4 regions of the Brevibacillus sp. B_LB10_24 genome follow, and region 3 is predicted to be linked to each of the others. Evidence: riboswitches for the same ligand, from Rfam matches in the RefSeq annotation. Region 3 holds a riboswitch; each other region holds the start of a gene.
The links. Region 3 has a riboswitch for cyclic di-AMP ahead of ACI7RC_RS24700 (C40 family peptidase). Riboswitches for the same ligand answer to the same signal wherever they lie in the genome.
Positions count from the first base shown of each region.

Region 1: it holds a riboswitch for cyclic di-AMP, as region 3 does, so the genes downstream of both, ACI7RC_RS13925 (3D domain-containing protein) here and ACI7RC_RS24700 (C40 family peptidase) in region 3, are expected to answer to the same signal.
Region 2: it holds a riboswitch for cyclic di-AMP, as region 3 does, so the genes downstream of both, ehuB (ectoine/hydroxyectoine ABC transporter substrate-binding protein EhuB) here and ACI7RC_RS24700 (C40 family peptidase) in region 3, are expected to answer to the same signal.
Region 4: it holds a riboswitch for cyclic di-AMP, as region 3 does, so the genes downstream of both, ectA (diaminobutyrate acetyltransferase) here and ACI7RC_RS24700 (C40 family peptidase) in region 3, are expected to answer to the same signal.

Region 1 is NZ_JBJQOQ010000013.1:71,915-76,702, reverse strand. Features, by position in the region: gene addA (helicase-exonuclease AddAB subunit AddA) at 1-1,444, shown strand, start outside; gene ACI7RC_RS13925 (3D domain-containing protein) at 1,519-2,148, opposite strand; cyclic di-AMP (ydaO/yuaA leader) riboswitch at 2,153-2,310, opposite strand; gene purU (formyltetrahydrofolate deformylase) at 2,524-3,420, shown strand; gene ACI7RC_RS13915 (alpha/beta hydrolase) at 3,468-4,139, opposite strand; gene ACI7RC_RS13910 (CoA transferase subunit B) at 4,214-4,788, opposite strand, start outside.
Region 2 is NZ_JBJQOQ010000001.1:307,003-311,790, reverse strand. Features, by position in the region: gene ehuA (ectoine/hydroxyectoine ABC transporter ATP-binding protein EhuA) at 52-876, opposite strand; gene ehuD (ectoine/hydroxyectoine ABC transporter permease subunit EhuD) at 894-1,544, opposite strand; gene ehuC (ectoine/hydroxyectoine ABC transporter permease subunit EhuC) at 1,547-2,203, opposite strand; gene ehuB (ectoine/hydroxyectoine ABC transporter substrate-binding protein EhuB) at 2,230-3,060, opposite strand; cyclic di-AMP (ydaO/yuaA leader) riboswitch at 3,320-3,475, opposite strand; gene ACI7RC_RS01560 (Ig-like domain-containing protein) at 3,920-4,788, shown strand, end outside.
Region 3 is NZ_JBJQOQ010000042.1:9,169-13,956, reverse strand. Features, by position in the region: gene liaF (cell wall-active antibiotics response protein LiaF) at 1-312, opposite strand, end outside; gene ACI7RC_RS24715 (class I SAM-dependent methyltransferase) at 350-904, opposite strand; gene ACI7RC_RS24710 (PspA/IM30 family protein) at 969-1,682, opposite strand; gene ACI7RC_RS24705 (hypothetical protein) at 1,746-2,156, opposite strand; cyclic di-AMP (ydaO/yuaA leader) riboswitch at 2,441-2,571, shown strand; gene ACI7RC_RS24700 (C40 family peptidase) at 2,584-3,069, shown strand; gene ACI7RC_RS24695 (response regulator transcription factor) at 3,242-3,964, shown strand; gene ACI7RC_RS24690 (sensor histidine kinase) at 3,966-4,788, shown strand, end outside.
Region 4 is NZ_JBJQOQ010000029.1:42,881-47,668, reverse strand. Features, by position in the region: gene thpD (ectoine hydroxylase) at 1-541, opposite strand, end outside; gene ACI7RC_RS21305 (ectoine synthase) at 588-968, opposite strand; gene ectB (diaminobutyrate--2-oxoglutarate transaminase) at 974-2,212, opposite strand; gene ectA (diaminobutyrate acetyltransferase) at 2,272-2,787, opposite strand; cyclic di-AMP (ydaO/yuaA leader) riboswitch at 3,059-3,192, opposite strand; gene ACI7RC_RS21290 (RsiV family protein) at 3,457-3,681, shown strand; gene ACI7RC_RS21285 (DUF3885 domain-containing protein) at 3,742-4,377, opposite strand.

The sequences.
Region 1 (4,788 bases), on a different contig from region 3:
GCAGCAAAAAGGGCGCGACATGGGAGAGGCACGGACGATTGGGGAAAATGAAGACGTCGTGCGGGTCATGACCATCCACAAGAGCAAGGGGTTGGAGTTTCCCGTGGTATTTGTCGCAGGGTTGGGGAAACAGTTCAACACGATGGATGAAAAGAAGCACTTCCTGCTGCACAAAGACCTCGGTTTTGGTCCCAAGGTATCCGATTCCGAGCTGCGTCTGCGATATCCCTGCCTCGCGTACCAGGCGGTCCGGCAGCAGCTTCACCGCGAGATGCTGGCTGAGGAGATGCGCGTACTGTACGTCGCCTTGACGCGGGCGCGGGAGAAGCTGATCTTGGTTGCTTCCGAGAAAAATCTGGCGAAAAGTATCGCCGCCTGGTGCGATCAGGCTGGCTCGGGGGATGCGCTGGCCGACGAGGATCTCATCCAGGCAAAAAGCAGCCTGGACTGGGTAGGCCGGGCCCTGGTGCGCCATCCAGCCGGGGCTGTCCTGCGGGACAAATGCCAGGAACAGGGAGGAGAGCTCTGCCTCACGACCGTACCTGATGACTCCCGCTGGTCGTTTTTCTTCTACCAGGCGGACCAGTTTGCGGCTAAAAAGGCGGAAACAAACCTGGATCGGCAGGTCTGGGAGCGAATCGTCAGCCTGCAATCAGTGGGAGAAAGACCGGAAGATCCATTCTGGCGGGAACAGCTTGAACGGCAGCTGACCTGGAGCTACCCGTATCTCCTGGCCGCGCAGACAGCGGCCAAGTGGAGCGTCAGCGAGCTGAAGCGAATGACGGAAGATGTCTCGGAAAGCGAGCAGCTCAGGCTGTCTACTGAGGAAGGCCCGGCTCGCAAATGGGCGCAGATCAACAAGAAGCCCCGCTTTCTGACGGAGCAGACAATCAAGACCTTTAGCCGGGCGGAGATTGGAACGATTGTGCACACGGTCATGCAGCAGCTGGACCTGAAACAACCCCTGGACGAAGCCGGTGTGCAGCACCAGCTGCGAGACTTGGTAGATCGGGAGTACCTCACCCGGGAGCAGGCTGCACAGGTAAACTGTCAGCAAATAGCCTCATTCTTTGCCTCGCCGCTTGGCCTGCGGCTAAAAGCGGCGGCCCGGGTGCATCGCGAACTGCCTTTTACGATGACCGTCCCATTGGATCAGATCATGTCTGACGCCATTGCGGAAACAGGGGAGCAGGTTATCGTGCAAGGGGTCATCGACTGTCTGGCAGAAGAGCCGGACGGATCGCTGATTATGGTCGACTACAAGACAGATGCCATGATCGGCAGCGACCGGGCTGCCTCGCTTGTTCAGCTAACCAACCGCTATCGGAAACAGCTCCAGCTTTACACGCAGGCAATCGAACAGATCTGGCAGCGGCGAGTCGATAAAAGCTACCTGTACTTCTTCTCCGCGGGCGAGGCCGTCCTTATCGGCGAAGGCGAATGAAAAAGAGGAACGCCCCGGGATCATGTCATGGATCCCGGGGCGTTCCTTGTCAAAATAGCGAATAGCCTATAAAGTTATTTAAGTACGTAAACCTTGATATTTTGCATACCGAAGTAGGATGCGTCATTCGTTGGCAGGAAGATGTCTACACGCTCTCCCTTGATCGCGCCGCCGATGTCTGCCGCCTTCGCCACCATGCCTCCGCCTGGCAAATGGGGGGAATTGTATCCCGTGATATAGACGGTGGAACCGAGCGGAATCACCTTGGGGTCTACCGCGATGGTTCCCACTTTTAATGGATTGCCGAAGTAATCCACGCCAGCCCAGCCGCCGTTTTCCTCCGCAGAAGCCGTATAGCCGGTAGCTTTACAAGAGATGACACGGCTGAAAGACAAGGTTTTGCCGGCAGGGGTGGTAATGGTGCTTCCCAATTCTTTCGGAGCAGTGGCACTGGCAGCCACAGCTGTTGCCTTCTTGGTCTCCGGAAGCTGAATCTTTTGACCAATTTGCAAATTGGTCGGATCGACACCCTGGTTGGCGGCAAGGATCGATTGCAGGGGGATGTTGCGTTCCTGCGAAAGTTTGAAAAATGTGTCATCTTGTTTTACTTCGTAAGTAGCGGCAAATGTTGGGGTAGAGATACTTGCAAACAGCACAGCGCAAGCCATGGACGCCAACGTTTTTCTGGCTGACCACTTTTTCATCAACATCTTCTCCTTTCACATGCCTACGAGGTTAGTTGTCGGGTTCGGGTTAAGGAGGCTGCCCTACGCAATTGCGATTCACCCCAAATCGATGGCCGCATGTGCCATCGATAAAAAAAGTCCCCCGCACTTCTGTTTAGGAAGTTTCGGCGATAACAATCAATACAATATCATAGGTTCTTGTTTAAAATAAATGATAAATTTATAGTAGCGGTGTAAATCTTTACCCCTTGACAGTCAGGATTTTTCTTCATGTCTTTCCATGGTGGATGTTTTTAAGTCAATGTATACAAGGGATGGAATCGTTTGGACTGACTAAAAATACGTGTTATACTATAGGGAAAAAACGCAACGAGAGATAGAGGAGAGAAACAAATGAGTCAACTTTCAGACAGCAGGCGGCGCGCCTACCAGGAAAAGCAGAAGGACCACGCCCGCATGCTCATCACCTGCCCGGATCGGCCGGGAATTGTCTATGCTGTATCCCAATTCTTAGCCGAAAACGGCGCGAATATTTCACAGTCGGATCAATACTCGACCGATCCTGAGGGCGGCCGCTTTTTTATGCGGATCGAGTTTGACCTGCCCAATCTAGAGGAAAGATGCGAAGAGTTAAAGCGAAGTTTTCAGCCGATTGCAAACCGGTTTCAAATGGACTGGACGCTCGTAGAGGCCCGCAGGCTCAAACGGATCGCCATCTTCGTATCCAAGGAGGATCACTGTCTGTTGGAACTCCTGTGGCAGTGGCAGTCGGGTGCCCTGCACGCCGATATCGCAATGGTCGTCAGCAATCATCCTGATATGAGGGAAACGGTAGAAGCGCTTGGCATCCCATACCATGTGATATCTGTCACGAGCGAGACAAAGGCTGAGGCAGAGCGGCGGCAGATGGAACTGATGAAGGATATCGACCTGATCGTTCTAGCCCGGTACATGCAAATCCTCTCACCCCAGTTCCTGCGGGATTATCCGCAGCGAATCATCAACATCCATCACTCCTTCCTGCCGGCGTTCGTCGGCGCAAAGCCGTACGATCAGGCGTACAAGCGCGGCGTAAAACTGATCGGAGCTACCGCCCACTACGTGACGGAGGAGCTTGACGCAGGTCCGATCATCGAACAAGACGTCCAGCGGGTGACACATCGGGACGATGTCGAGGCGCTTAAAATGAAGGGACGGCAAATCGAGCGTACCGTTCTGGCACAGGCGGTCACCTGGCATCTGGAAGATCGCGTCCTGGTCTATGACAACAAGACCGTCGTCTTTCCCTAAGGGGAGAGACGACGGTCTTGGTTTGAATTGCATGCCGTTAGCTCCTGTTATTTCATTCGTTCCTTCAGGATCTCGGATACGTGTCTGATCACATCTTCTGCCTCGGGTCCGTGCAAGATCAGGTGACCCGATTCGGGGAAGGAGAGGAGACGCGTGTCAGCGCTTCCGACGTGTTTTTGCAAGTGGCAGGCGCTGACCGCCTGTACCGTGTCGTCCTTCTCACCCTGTACGATCACATAAGGACATGTCACCCGGGGCAGCAATCGCTTCGTTTCCGCCAGGAGCATGCGAAACTCCAGCATGCTCCGTATAGGGAATTTTGCCATCCCGTTCATGTAACGGGAGAGATGGGTGCGAAAATCGTTGCGCAGATTAACAGCAGCCTGTTTGATATCCCAGTAGTAAAAAGGGGTGTTGAGCGTAAACAGGTGGTGCACGGGATGGCGGGAGGCGATCTGCAGGGCTAGCAGGCCCCCCATGGAGAAGCCGATTACCGCGATTTTATCGCATCGCAGGCTCAGCCGTTTGTACGCTTCTACGGCTGAATCGATCCAGTCGGAACGCCTGCTTTGACTCAGCAGGAGGCGTCCGGCACCGTGCCCCTCGAGTGTAGGGCATTCGACAGTATAGCCCTGTTTTTGCAGAGCCATAGCCAGAGGCAGCACTTCGTGAACGTCGCCGGCAAAGCCGTGAAGGACTAAACAACCAAACGCAGACATCGTGGACATCCTTTCGAAAAGACCAACTCCTGTTGCCGAATCAGGCAGTTGGAGTTGGCTTTTGACACAGCTTTTTATAGGGAGGTGGTCTTGATCTGATCAGAAACCCGCAGGGGAGGCTGCGTGCAAGCCTGGATATCCTCCGGCGTGTACCCCGGAGCGACTTCTACCAGCAGCAATCCTTCCGGAGTCACATCCAGTACGGCGCGGTCCGTAATGATCCGGTTTACGACCTTTTTGCCCGTCAGCGGCAGCGCACATTGGTTTAAGATCTTCGGTTCGCCGTGCTTGTTGACGTGCTCCATGATCACAACGATCTTCTTGGCGCCGTGAACCAAGTCCATGGCGCCGCCCATTCCCTTTACCATTTTACCCGGAATCATCCAGTTGGCCAAATCGCCCTCAGCGGAAACCTCCATCGCCCCCAGAATCGCCAGGTCAATGTGTCCGCCGCGAATCATGGCGAATGATTCTGCGCTGGAGAAGTAAGCCGCTCCCGGGATTGCCGTAACCGTTTCTTTCCCGGCGTTGATCAGGTCGGGATCGACTTCCGCTTCGGTCGGGTAGGGGCCGATGCCGAGCAGCCCGTTTTCCGATTGAAGTACCACATTCATTCCTTCGGGGATATAATTGGCGACCATCGTCGGCA
Region 2 (4,788 bases), on a different contig from region 3:
CGTGTGAATAGTTACAAGGCAAATCGATAAAATTCTTTTCGGGGGAATCAGTTACCGTTTAGTGCGGAACCTCGTCAGGAATGATTGCAGCCGCGGACTTTGCGGATTACCGAAGATCTGGTCGGGCGGGCCCTGTTCGACAATTTTTCCTCCATCCGTAAAGACCACGCGGTCCGCCACTTCTCTGGCAAATTCCATTTCATGCGTGATGAGAAGCATCGCCATCTCCCCTTCGCGGGCGATCTCTTTGATTACGGCGAGGACTTCGCCGACAAGTTCCGGATCCAGTGCGGAGGTCGGTTCGTCAAACACCATGACCTTTGGCCGCATGACGAGCGCCCTGGCGATGGCAACCCGCTGTTTTTGTCCGCCTGACAACTGGGAAGGATAGGCCTCTGTTTTATCTTCAAGCCCTACCTTTCTCAGCATTTCTACAGCTCTCTCCCTGGCCTCCTCTTTGGGCATGCCCAACACGTGAACGGGCGCTTCCGTACAATTTCGCAGAATTGTCATATGCGGAAAAAGGTTAAAATGCTGGAAGACCATGCCGATATTTCCGCGAATTCTGTGCAAATGCTTTTCGTTAGCCCGGACCAGCTTTCCATTCACTCGTTTGTGCCAAAGCAGTTCCCCGTCCACCTCGATCGTTCCGGAGGTGGGCTCCTCCAAGGTCATCAGCAGACGGGCGAGCGTCGTTTTGCCAGAACCGCTGGGTCCGATTACCGCCACTTTTTCGCCGGATGCGATATCGAGATTGATTCCATCGAGTATCTGCTGTTCCCCAAACGACTTGCTGATATTCTGATAGCGGACAAGCGGACTGATCCTTCCGGCAACCGGCGTAGCTTCCTCTTTCGTTGCGAGCGGCATATTCATACGATCTATCCCCTTTCTTATTTTAAGCTGATTCGCGCTTCCAAGCGCCGGATGAGCAGGGCGGACGGGTAGCTGAGCAGCAGGAACAAGAGACCGACAACGGTAAATGCTTCCACATAGCGGAAAGAAGCGGCGCCGATCAACTTGGCCGTCGCCATCATCTCCACCACGGTGATCGTCGAAAGCAGCGGCGTCTCTTTGAACATGACGATGAGGTAGTTGCCCAGCACCGGAGTGATCGGCCGAATCGCCTGCGGCAGGACGATTTTCGTCCAGGTTTTCCATCTGGAAAAATTGAGCGCGGTTGCCGCTTCCCACTGACCTTTGGATACGGCCTCGATGCCGGAGCGGTACACCTCTGACAGATAGGTGCTGTAGTGGATTCCGAGCCCGAGCACCCCGATGGTCAAGGCGGAGAAGTGAATCCCATAGACAGGGAGCGCAAAGTAGAGAAAGTACAACTGGATCAATAGCGGCGTACTGCGGATAAATTCGGTCACGGCCGCAACGGTCCAGGACAGCGGCTTAAACTTTGCGCGCCGCCCCAAAGCGAGCAGCAATCCAAGGATCAAGGCCAGGAAAAACGCAAGAATCGTCGTCATGATCGTGATGTGAATGACACTGAGCAATTTGGGCAGCACAGACATGGCGAATTCCCAATTCCACATACCTATGTCCTCCCCGCTGTAACAAATTTTTCAAGCAGGCGAACGCCAAGCGTGACGACTGCCGCCATGACGAAGTACATGATCAACAACAGCCCCAGGATTTGCGGGGTGCTGGAAATGTCAAACGTGCGAAGCAGCATGCCCTTGAACGTCAAATCGGCCAGCGTAATCAGCGAAACGAGCGATGTCCCTTTTAACAGCTCGATCAGCAGGTTGCCAAATGCCGGCAGCATCATGACGACCGCTTGGGGCAGGACGATTTTTTTCATGCGCTGGAAGGGCGTCATGTTGAGCGCAATGGCTGCCTCGATCTGCCCCTTGGGGACCGCCTGAATCGAACTTCGGACAATCTCCGAGCCGTATGCGCCATAGTTGCATCCCATCGCAATAAGTCCGGCTGCCATTGGTGTGAGCTCGAAACCGAGCAGCGGCAGGGCAAAATACAGCCAAAACAGCTGAATCATCAGAGAGGTACCGCGGAAAAATTCGACGTAGACCGCCGTTGCGATGCGTATCGGGGTATGCTTTGACATCCGGCCGAAGCCTGCGAGAAAAGCAATGGCGATGGTGAGAACAGCCGAATAGGCAAATATCTGTGCCGTCATTCCGGCGCCGCTCATCAGCGGCGCCAGGAACCCGGCCCCTGCATCTGTATTCATAAGGTGCCTGCTCCTTTCTGTCTACTTCATTCTTTGACAAGCTGTTCTGCTGTCATGTCACCCGGCAATTCTTGCTCCGTAAAGCCGAAGGGCTCCAGAATTTCCAGCAGTCTGCCGGACTCCTTCAGCTTTTGCAGCTCGCTGTTGTACGCCTTGAGGAAATCCTGATCCTCTTTGCGGAACGCAGCAGCTCCGTAACCGCGGATACTCTGTCCATCGATGACCGGCTGATCGAACTCCATGACCCGCTCGATGCCGCTATCCTTTGCCGAATCCAGCACCGCTTGCAGAGACGGCCCCGTCATCGTAATCGCGTCCACCCGGCCTGACTGCAGTGCCGCCACAGCCGATGGCTGGTCGGTCACGATCACCATCTGGTCATCGCCAACGCCCGACTTTTTTAAATAGTCAATCTCTATCGCGCCGCTCATCACGCCGATTTTTGCCTTCTTCTCGGCGATATCCTTATAGCTGTGGAGATCCTTGGGATTCCCTTTCTTCACGGCCAAAGCCTCGCCAATGCTGTACTCCGGGTTGGCAAAGGCCACTTCTTTCGCTCTCTCGGGTGTGATGTACATCCCCGCCGTAATAATGTCAAAGCGTTTGGCATTCAGTCCCGGGATCAGCGAGCCGAATTCGGTCAGTACCCCATTCATCTCGTCTATGCCCATGTTCTTCAGCACCTCTCTCGCTACCTCGACCGCCTCACCGCTCAGCTTGCCGTCCGGTGTCTGATACGCGTACGGCTTCTCATTGGCAAATCCGACCGTCACAACTCCTTGCTGCTTGGCTTTTTCAAGTGTAGAGACTCCGCTCTCCTCATTCGCCCCACCCCCGGAGCTGCTGCAGCCTGCCATCAACAACCCTATCGACAAAACTCCTGTAAGCAAAAATGAAAGCCCCTTTTTGTTCAATGTTCTTTCCCCTTTCTAGCTGGTGCCTAAAAATAAATAACCGGTGCCTGCTCTTCCCCTAGAACCGAAGTTCCAGGAAAAAAGTCTGCACCGGTATTCATCGCCTGATTATCGGTCTGGCCTTAAAACGACCATACCTCAGACCGTGCTCTGCTCGCCAAATAAACGGAATATTCCGCCTATTTATGCGACCCGTTTTCCAGGATCTTCTCTGCATTAGCCGGCGAGGTTAGCTGACGGGTAGGATGGCAGAGAAGCTGAGCTCTAAAACATCCCTCCTGATATCACTTCAAGGATTAACCCCAAAAACCTGGTTCCCCCGCTCCCATCCAAAGATGGAATTAGGCCTTTTGTATTCAGTTGTAAAAGCAAGCCTTGAGTCTGTGTGCCGCTTTGTTGTTTTCTATGGTACCACAGCAAAAATTTCAACTCATCCTCGATATATTCTGATAATAGGCGAGATAGCCGGCTCTCTTTCCGATACTCCCGCTGACCGGACCGAGCCTCCCTTTTCCTCCCAATTGGAGCCAGATGCTGGCAAGTCCACCTTTTAGAAGGCGCAGTGAGGGTTGGCTACCGTGCCGGACATGGACATTGCCTGATGAATCGGATGGAAAAAAATGGACTAAAGGTTCAAGTTTCTGGTTACGAAGTAGCAGAAACAGATGATTCCGTTAAAAAAGGGAGCTAAATTACCATGCGTTACTAGGAATTCGGTTCCTGTACAAGCCATCGCGCTTTCCTTATATATAGGGTGAACCACACATATATTTCCATTCTGGTGAAAAGGAGTGTGACAAGCATGTGGGCAAGAGAGACAGATAGGTGCAGCTTCCAGCGCTTGGCCATGCGGACAACCGTCTTTTTTCTGGCGGTATTCCTCTGTCTATGCGGACAAGCTGCCGCGGCGGAACTGGAGCCGCAGATGAAGTGGTCGAAACGCTATGTCAAGGATGAGACGCGGGAATTGGTGAAGAAGGTCGTGGCCGCTCGAGACGGCGGAGCGCTTGTCTGGGCAGACGAAACGGATACTGCCTACCATATCCTCCCCCCGCTGCTGTTGAAAGTAGATGCGGCCGGTGAAGAAGAATGGACCAAGCGGATGCCGGAGGACTTCTGGATTGCCAGCGTCAAGCAGGCAAAGACAAGCGGTTTTCTCGTCATGGGGGCGCTTCGCTCCCAACCGGAAAAGCTGCAGTTGGTCCGCTTGAGCGAAACCGGAAAAACGGAGTGGACGAAACAGATCGCAGTAGAAGGCGGTGCGATGATCCCGCAGTACTATTCCCTGTTGTACAGCGATTTTGCGGAAACATCCGACGGCGGCTGGATCGCTGCTGGACGTTACTACCCTGGCGGCTACGACACAGGCAAAAAGTCTCTCGTCCACCTCGTAAAAATCACAGCTTCAGGCAAAGTCGAATGGGATAAAACATGGGACACACCGAACTTCAGCTCGGCAGACCGGATTATCATTACGGACAGCAAAGACGTCTATCTGCAAGGGACAGTATCTTCCGGCGACTCGCAGCTGTACATCGCAAAGCTGACCGAAGATGCCGAAGTCATCTGGAAGCACACCTATGATGAGGTTGGTTCTGTGACGATCCACTCGGTCCTGCCCGCAAGCGACGGCGGACTGCTCATTACCGGTTATGTAAACCGGTACAGGTA
Region 3 (4,788 bases):
CACCTGCCGGCGAGAGCGAATCAAACGCCATCCAAAGTTAATAAACGCGATCGCGATCGCAATCCCGATCACATCGCCGATGTCAATGTGAAACCACTGATCCAACAAGATGAGCAAGCCGATCCCGCCGACGATTCCGCCCAGCCACCGGCGTCCTCTCGTCCACCAGCGCATGCCGAGATAGACGATCAACAGCGGGAACAGGCTAAATAAGTTAAAATCAATCAGATTAAGCGCGTCAAGAAAAAGACCAAAACCAATAAATACGAGGATGATGCCAGCAATCAATTGATTTAATCGCGATAGTTTCACAGGGTCTTTCCCTCCAAACGCAGCCAGAAGCAATCCATTATTCCTGCAACCGGCAGGTGTACACAAAAGCAGGCGGAACATTGAAAGGCGTAAAGCTGATGCTCACCTTCTTAAATCGTTCTTCCAATTCTGCTTTCATCTGCAGCGAGTACTGAAATGTGACGAATACACCTTCCGGATCCAGCGTTTCCACCACATTGTCGAGAATTTTCGTCCGCACTTCGACTGGAAATACGGCAAACGGCAGCCCGGAAATAATCGCGTCCGCAGGCTGCAGGTTCATCTCTTTTACATAGCTGGCCAAATGAACCGCTTCCGATTGAATGAGTATTCCCGGAAAACGTTCTTTCAGCATCTGCTGAAACCGCGGGTCCTGTTCCACGACAAAAAAATTCGTCTCCGGACGCTTCAGCCGCAGGATCGCTTCCGTAAAAACACCCGTTCCCGGCCCCAATTCGACAATGGTTTTGGCAGAGACCCACGGAACGTTTTTCATCATTAGCCGGCATAAAAATTTCGAACTGGGAGCAACGCTTCCCACACGGGTAGGATTAGAGAAAAAACGTCGCAAGAAGACGAGAAAATCTGACACAGGGCAAACCTCCTAGGGGAAAAGCAGCCCGCTTTTTACGGGCTGCCGAGACTATCAAATCTTGCTATCGGGACAGGTGATCGCCTTGCTCTTCCTGTCTGGTTTCGTCTGTTTTTTTGTCGAACAGCCGCTCTTTGCGCAACGCCAGCTCCTGATCGATATCGTCTGCTTCTAACGCGTCGAGTGAAGAATGCAGACTGCGGCGGCCTTCGTTCCAATGTCCGGTGAGCTCTGCTTCCGCTTCCATCCGCATGACTTTTTCTTCCATACGGCTAAAGCCGCGGGTCGCGCTTTCACAGCCTATACCATTTATTACGTGATTCAGGTGCTTTTGGGTACGGGCTACTTGCGCCCTGGACATCAACGTGTATTTTTTCGCTCTCATCTTGTAGAACTCGTCTTTTAACTGCGCCAGTTTTTCTCGCATTTGCCCTGCTGCTTCTCGGGCCGAGTGGTACAGCGCTTCGTTTTCGGAAGCCCGGGTTTCAAAGTATTTTTTGTCAATCAGGGCGCGGCGGGCCAGTTCATCTTCCCCTTCGCCAAGCGCCAGGTTGATCTGCCGCTCCCGCTTCTCCACCATCCTCAAGGCTTCTTCCCACTGCTGGCGAAACTTCTTTTCCAGCGCGACTTGCCGGGCCACGGCTACTTCAGCTCGTCCAATCTCCGACTCCATGTCACGCATATACTGGGTCAGCATCACTGCCGGATCTTCCATCGAATCGATCACATCATTGACCGAAGCTACTGTTAAATCACGCAATCTCTTTATGATACCCATGTAAATTCCTCCTCATTTTATCATTACGGTATAGCGGGTCAAGATATTTTCCTTCTACATTTTTCAAGGACGGCGAGACCGCAGATCGTCTTCCCACGAATCCAGGGTGTCCTCCTTAAGTACGCTCCTCGCCCACTTGCGTTCATAGTACGAAACCTCTTCTGCAGACGGTTCCGGATGGCTCCTGATCAGGCGATACCCGAGATAGAGTATCCCGACGGCGATCAATGTGCTGAACAGCAGATGAACCTTGCCGGTCAGCATCAAGATGCCGAAGAAGACCAGGAATGCCCCCCAGATGCGGCCGCCTGTCGATTTGGCTGCGAGCAGCTTGCTCCCGCCCCAGAAGATGACAGCTCCCGAGATGAGAAAGCCCAGCAGTCCTTTGACAAACCCCAAGTGGCCAAGCAAGATGACTACTCCGAGGAACAGCAGCGCGGTTCCGAGAAGCAGCTTCCCCGACCGCTCACTCATCGAACATCCCTCCGTTTTCTTCTTTAACTCTTGCTCACAACTTTATTGTAGACGACCTGTTTTGCGAGTATAACGGACGGGCGATTGGTTTTTGCGTCCGTCCGAAGGCGGAGAAGCACGTCCTGCCAAAATCGGACAAGCCCGCCGAAAGCGTCAAGCGACGAAGAAACCTGCTGTGCGTTTCGGTAATATGACAGGAAATTGTGACGAAATTTTGAACGATTACGCAAAATAGAGGAAATCCTTGGACAACCTCGAATTATTTTGTTCATTGTGTAAAAAAAAATCGAAAAAAGCCGAATTCCATCATGGAAGCGGGGGAACCAATGTTTTGGGGTGAGTAGCTGTTTCGACAGTTTAGGGAATCCTTTCGCCCGAACCCTTCAGCTAACCTCGCAGGCTTAAGGAAGGAGCAGCTTCATTGCGTATGCGTAAGTTTGTTTGTTCATTGATTTTGGCTGGAGTGCTTGCCAGCGGAGCCGGTTCGGTGTTTGCAGCGGAAAACCCGCTTATGGGCACCATCGAAAACCTTTACGGCGTTCCGTATAAAACGGCAGGAACCACCACCAAAGGGTTTGACTGCTCCGGTTTTACACAATACGTCTTTCAAGCGTTAGACGTCGAGATTCCCCACTCTTCCGCATCACAGTACGAGTTAGGGACCGCTGTCTCCAAAGACGAATTGCAGCCAGGAGATCTGGTGTTCTTCAACACCAATGGCCACAGCATCTCCCATGTGGGAATCTACATCGGCGACAACATGTTCGCCCACTCCGAAACCGGTAAAGGGGTTACCAAGACTTCGCTGAACGATCCCTACTACTGGAGCAAGCGTTACGTCGGAGCAAAACGAGTAGCTATTCCGGCACTGGAAAAAGCACAAGAAGATAGCAAAGAGAAAACGGAAAACTAACTTTAGAAGTCAGAGGGTAAGCGCCTCTGGCTTTTTCTGACGAAATTTAGTACCAGATCCCAAGATAACCTCATAGGAATTCCCCTACAGACTGTTATTACCACTGTGTATTCTTTCGTTTCGTGATATGATGGGAATGAGAATGTGACTTTGCAGTTGGAGGGGATATAGATTGAAAGAAGAACACATTCTTGTGGTTGACGACAATCAGGAGATCACCGATCTTCTCCAAGATATATTCGAGAGCGAAGGTATGAAGGTATCGATTGCAAACAGCGGCGCCCAAGCGCTTTCCTTGTTGGAAAACGGACTGCATCCGGATCTCATCCTGCTCGATATCATGATGCCGGGCATCAGCGGATACGAGCTTTGCGCCCAAATTCGCCGCGAGTGGGAAATGCCCATCCTCTTTTTAAGCGCAAAAGGAAAGGCTGTCGACAAGGTGGTGGGCTTTGAAATCGGAGCCGACGATTATATTACCAAGCCCTTCGATACCGAGGAGCTGCTAGCAAGAGTTCGCGCCCACCTGCGACGGTTTGAACGGATTCGCCATATCGGGCAGCGCGAAAACACCAAGCAGGAAGCTGCAGCGGCGATGAGCCAGCTTTCCTTTAAGGGGCTCGAAATCAACAAAGAAACGTATACCGTCTACGTCAATGACGAAAAGGTAGACCTTTCGACAAAAGAATTTCAGCTATTGGCCTTTTTAGCCGAGAATCCGGGCATCGTCTTTACCCGCGAGGAAATCTACGACCGCGTCTGGGGATACGGATACGGCTCGCTCAACACGGTCACGGTACACATCAAAAACCTGCGCGAAAAGCTGGAAAAGGATCGGACATTTATCAAGACCCAATGGGGAACCGGCTACGTTTTCATAGGGGAGCGTATTTGAGATGAGAATCGGCACGAAGCTGTTCTTGTCTTTTTTTGCGATTATTTTGTTTCATCTGTTAACGTATCAACTCATCTTTAAAAACATCATCGTCGAGCAGATCAAAAATGACCGCTACGAGCAGTTTTTAAGCGAAAAAGTGGCGGCCCAGCGCGTGCAAATCAATCAGCTGATGCGGACGAACTCTTTCAAAGACCCGCTTGAAATGCATGAACTCAGCTCTGAGCTGCCAGAAGATCTGATGTACAAGGTTACGGTGGAAGACGCCAATGGGACGACCCTCTATACAAAGGTCTCCCAAGCCTACAGTCTGAAGGGGCCCAACAAAAAAGAAGTGGCAGAATACTACTTTCAGCATGACCCGGGCAGCCAGGAGCGCACCGTGATCACATTCTATACCGATGAATCAGACATCCTCGCCTCCAAAGGGGTTTCGATGTCGGTCTGGTACATCTACGGCAGCATCCTGCTCCTCGGACTGGTCTTCATGTTCATACTGGTTCGCTGGATCCTGCGCCCGGTCGGCGAGCTTTCGCTGGTCACACAGGAGATCAAGGACGGCAAACGGTACGTCTCCTTCTCCTACAAGGCGAATGACGAATTCGGCCAATTGTTTCAATACTTTACCGATATGGTGGAAGAATTGCGCAACGCCGAAGAGCGGCAGCAGGAACTGATCGCTGCCATCGCCCACGACTTTCGCACGCCGCTGACGACGATCAAAGGGTACGCCTCCTTCATCGGTTCTGGAAGGGTCACGGATATGGAACGGATTCAAAACCAGATGAAAAAGATCGGGGGAAAAGTAAACGATCTGGAAAAAC
Region 4 (4,788 bases), on a different contig from region 3:
GGTGATTCTCCTCCAGCGCGATGGAGCAGCTTAACGCCCGCATTCGCGGCATGCCATCCTCTACGTGCCAGGTCTCAAAATCGGAGTGCCAATAAAACTCCTTGCCCGTAAATCCTTTTTTGTAATTGATCCGGGACTGGTGCACGTACACGTCGCTGCCCAAGATCTGCCTGATGATGGCGAGCAGCCGCGGATGCTGCGACAGCCGACGAAAGACCTCGCTGTCTCGATGTACGGCGAAAATCGAGCGAATCTCGCGGCTCTGCGGCTCGCGGATCACTTCCTTCCGCTCCGTTTCCCTGTTTTCCTGCCACAGCCTCTGCAGCTCATTCCGAAACGTCTTGACCTCCTCAGCCGAAAAGAAGCCTTTCAGGTTGAGGTATCCGTTTTGTTCATAGGACGCAAGCATGTCTGCATCCAGCTCGGACGTGCCGGAGCCTGCGTCCGAATAGACGACAGGGTCCTTTCGCTCGATGATGCCTGGTGTATCCTCGATGCGGGATGGATAGCAATCCTCCATGACGACGTAGCGTTGGTTCATACTTTCCTCTCCTTCCAGGTTTTTCGCCAAATCTCATCCTGCCGATTTACTCAACCAAGGGGTATACTCCGTTCTCATCGTGTACTTCGCGCCCGGTCAGCGGCGGATTGAACACACACACCATTCGCATCGTGCTCTTCGCCCGCAGGTAATGCTTCTCATGACCGCTTAAGGCGTACATCATGCCCGGCTGGATCGGGTAGGTTTCACCGCCGACCACCTCGATCTCTCCTTCCCCCTCGATGCAGTACACGGCCTCCAGATGGTTCGCGTACCAGATGAACGTTTCTGTACCGGCCTTGATCAGCGTATCGTTCAGGGCAAAGCCCATGTTGTCTTTTTTCAGAAGCAGTCTTCTGCTGTTCCACGTAGGAGTGTCAACGTCGTCCTTTGTGCCGATAATATCCTGTAAATGCTTTACGATCATGGTACCTACCTTCCTTTCTCCTGGCTTTCTTTGATCGCGTCCTCTAATATAGACAGGCCTTTTTTCAGGTCCAGCTCATCGATCGTCAATGGCGGCATGATCTTGACAACCTCGCTTTTTGGTCCCGATGTCTCCATGATCAGCCCGCGGCGGAAGGCAAGCGAGCAGATCCGGTCAGCCAAATCATCGACCCCGATGGCAATTCCTTGCATCAGTCCTCTTCCCCGCACCTCTCCTTTGATCAACGGATAGGTTTGGACCAGATGCTCCAGGTGCTGGCGAACAAGGTCGCCTTTCATTCGGACGTCCCTGCTTAAATCGTCGTTTTCCCAATAGGTTAATGCCTCAGCAGCCGCGATAAAGCCGAGGTTGTTCCCGCGGAAGGTGCCGTTGTGCTCGCCCGGTTTCCATATATCCAGCTCCGGGCGAAACAGTGTCAAGGCCATGGGCAAACCGTAACCTCCGATCGATTTGGAGAGGCAGACAATGTCAGGCTTGATCCCGGCTTCCTCAAAGCTGAAAAAAGGTCCTGTTCGTCCGCAGCCCGCCTGCACGTCGTCGACGATCAACAGAATGCCGTGCTTGCGGCAGAGCTGCTCGATTTTGACCAGCCAGGGGATACTGGCCGCATTGATCCCGCCTTCTCCCTGAACGGTTTCGAGGATCATAGCCGCAGGGAGAGATACGCCGCTGCTATCGTCTTCGAGCAGACGTTCAATGTACTCGGTGGTATCCCAATCCTTCCCCAGGTAATTCTCATACGGCATCACAACCGTGTTGGCGAGCGGTATGCCCGCTCCTCCCCGCTTCATCCGGTTCGCCGTCACAGCCAGCGAGCCGAGGGACATGCCGTGGAAGCCGCTGGTAAAGCTCATGATCAGCTCCCTGCCCGTCGCCTTTCGCGCCAGCTTGAGCGCGCTCTCTACCGAGTTGGTCCCCGTCGGTCCAGGAAACATCACCTTGTAATCAAGCCCTCTCGGCTGCAAAATCACTTCGTGAAACCGGCGCAGCAGCGCTTCCTTGGCATCTGTCGCCATGTCCAGGCTGTGGGTAATCCCGTCGTTTTGCAGATATTCGATCAGCTGCTTTTTCAGTCGGGGATGGTTGTGACCATAGTTCAAGGCCCCCGCCCCGGCAAAAAAGTCGATGTACTCCTTCCCCTGTCGATCCCACAATCTGGACCCGCTTGCCCGGGTAAAAACGGTTGGAAAACTTCGGCAGTAACTCCGAACCTCTGACTCCATCTGTTCAAATACGTATAAGGGTGTTCGCGTCTCGGCAATTGCTTTCAATGCGTAACCTCCTATCGTGTTTTGTCTAACGGTCCTATGCGATACGTCCATTCCGCTTCGTGATCCTGCCCGGGAAAAAGCGACGCAGGAAAGCATGGCTTCACTTCGCAGGCTGTGCCCATCTCCGCCGCCAGTCTGCGGAAAAGAGCCTTTGACGGTTCATTTGACGACGTGACGGTCGCCTCCAGATACCTGACCTGCCGGCAGGCATCACGCATCAGCAATGCACGCAGCATGCTGCTGCCAATTCCCTTCCCCCGTTGCCCTTCGCTGACTCCGATTTGCCAAACAAACAAGGTATCAGGCTTATCAGGCAGGCAAAAGGCGGTGACAAAACCAATCAGCTCCTCCTCCACTTCGGCTACCACACATGTCTCCGAAAAATAGCTGCCTGCCATCAGGTACGCATAAGGCGAATTGGGGTCGAGCACCTTCGACTCCGCCGCCAATCTCCACATCGCGGCACCGTCTTTGGCCGATGCTTTGCGGATTGTCGCCCGGCTTTTTGTTCCTGCAGCCGTGTTCATCTTCTCACCTCCTTTCACGGTCTCGATTCATCAACAGTGTATTTTAGTATGAATATTACCAATATTCAGTATTATGGTTGTGCGCAAAAACGCGCCCTGCAACGTCGGTCAGACCATGCGAATGGCACATAGAAAAAGTCGACGAACTGCTGCCGTGGGATAAGGGTTGGGCAACCCGGCAAGCAGATGCGTCGACTGGTTTGTAACTTGGGTACGCCGGCTGCTGCCGCAAAAGAGCGTACACAAGGGATCAATCATTTTAGAAAGATGAAAATCTGCTTTAGCCGACGAGGTTAGCTGACGGGTAGGATGGCAGAGACGCATCCCTTCTGCATGCACAGAATTAACCCCAAAACGTGGTTCCCCCGCTTCCGTTTCGAAAACGGAACTAGGCCCGCTATTTGATTGTTTTTTCGCTCGCTCTCCTTTTTCATCCGACTGGGGTAAAACATGGTTTGTATGTTACCATAACATCGAAATAGGCACACCCCTGGTAATCCGTTCGATTTTCCCTTCTCGGCCCCTCTCATCCCATCAACTGGAAATATCAGCCCTATGCAGAAAATTACGCCCATATCCTGCCATCATTGGTCAGATTGTTAGAAGAGTTCACGCAATTCAAGCGGACTCAATGGCCACGATCAGATAGCCAATAGCCAACCGTTGATTATGCACTCCGAGGTTTACGTACCGCTGCGGGTTGTAGCGGAAAACATGGGGTATCAAATTCCACCGTTTACGTCAATTTCTGATGATCAACCTTTTTACCTGCGTGGAGAATCCGTCGACTTTTACGTCGGTTTGTACGAGTATACGCCGTACGCAGCAGGGATCCCGGAATTCGCAATACCGCTGGCGTCTTTGATTCCGAAAGGCAGTAATCTATTTCAGTAAAACGAATTACGGACTCATATAAAAACCTGTCATGACTACTCTTTATCGTGGCAAGTTTATTCAATTTAGAAATAACCTGTCAATTGCCTCTTCATCGTATTTTAAAATCCAATTATTGTATTGTTCATACAAAAACCGAATGGATTCTTTGGATGAAGCAATTACATCACAACCTCGATCATCGTAAATGTGGAAGATTGAATTTTTCGATAGGTTAACAAAGAATACATCATGAGAGATCTTAGGTTTTATACCCATATCTTGATTACAAATCGCTTTAATCAAGTTCGCATACTTTACATCCGCAACCTGACAGTTTAAGGCAAATCTATGGGTTTCAAAATCGTAGATATCGTAAACATCTTCAAAAACATAAGGAATAACATTGTGTTGTAACCTGTACAAGACTTTTTTTGACTTTATATAGTGCTGAAATGTCTTTATTTTTCGTCTTCGGAATAAGTTTTCTTCACCGTCGTGATGAATGTTTGCTACAATGATGATCTCATCTTTTGCGGAATGAAGTGCCTTGAAAAGTGTCGTCGCACGAGAATAGACACGCTCCATATAGTTTTTTATGTCTTCTTCGTTTGGGTCTCCCAATTCAAACCGAATCCCTAGTTCCCAATTGTAAAAGAGAGGCGGTCTTAGCTTCAGATTAGGAAAGCTGCTGTTCAGGTAATGTTCGAGTTGCACATAAACACTCCAATCTTTTAGTGTAATACTGAGCTATATTATTAGTGATACTCATCTGGAGCTCATCGTCAAACTGCAGGTGTCACAACAGCCCGTCCCTACATAAAAATAACAAAAATAGTGTACCACGAAAAAAATGGTGAAAACGATTGACCTTGACGGCAAAATGGGTTACTCTAGTGATAATGATTATCAATTTTGATCGGACTGTTTGAGAGGAGAGGCTTATGACAAGTATGCTGCTTCCCATCTTAACCCTGCTTTTAGTCGCGTATGCAAGTCTATGTATTTTCATTGCGCTCGATCATCAGCGCCGCGTCCGCGAGTGGTCTGCCAAGGCCAGCCATCCACACGTTGCGGAAATGATCTCATACGGCCAGCCGGAAGCGGCCGGAACTTTATTAGCCAGGT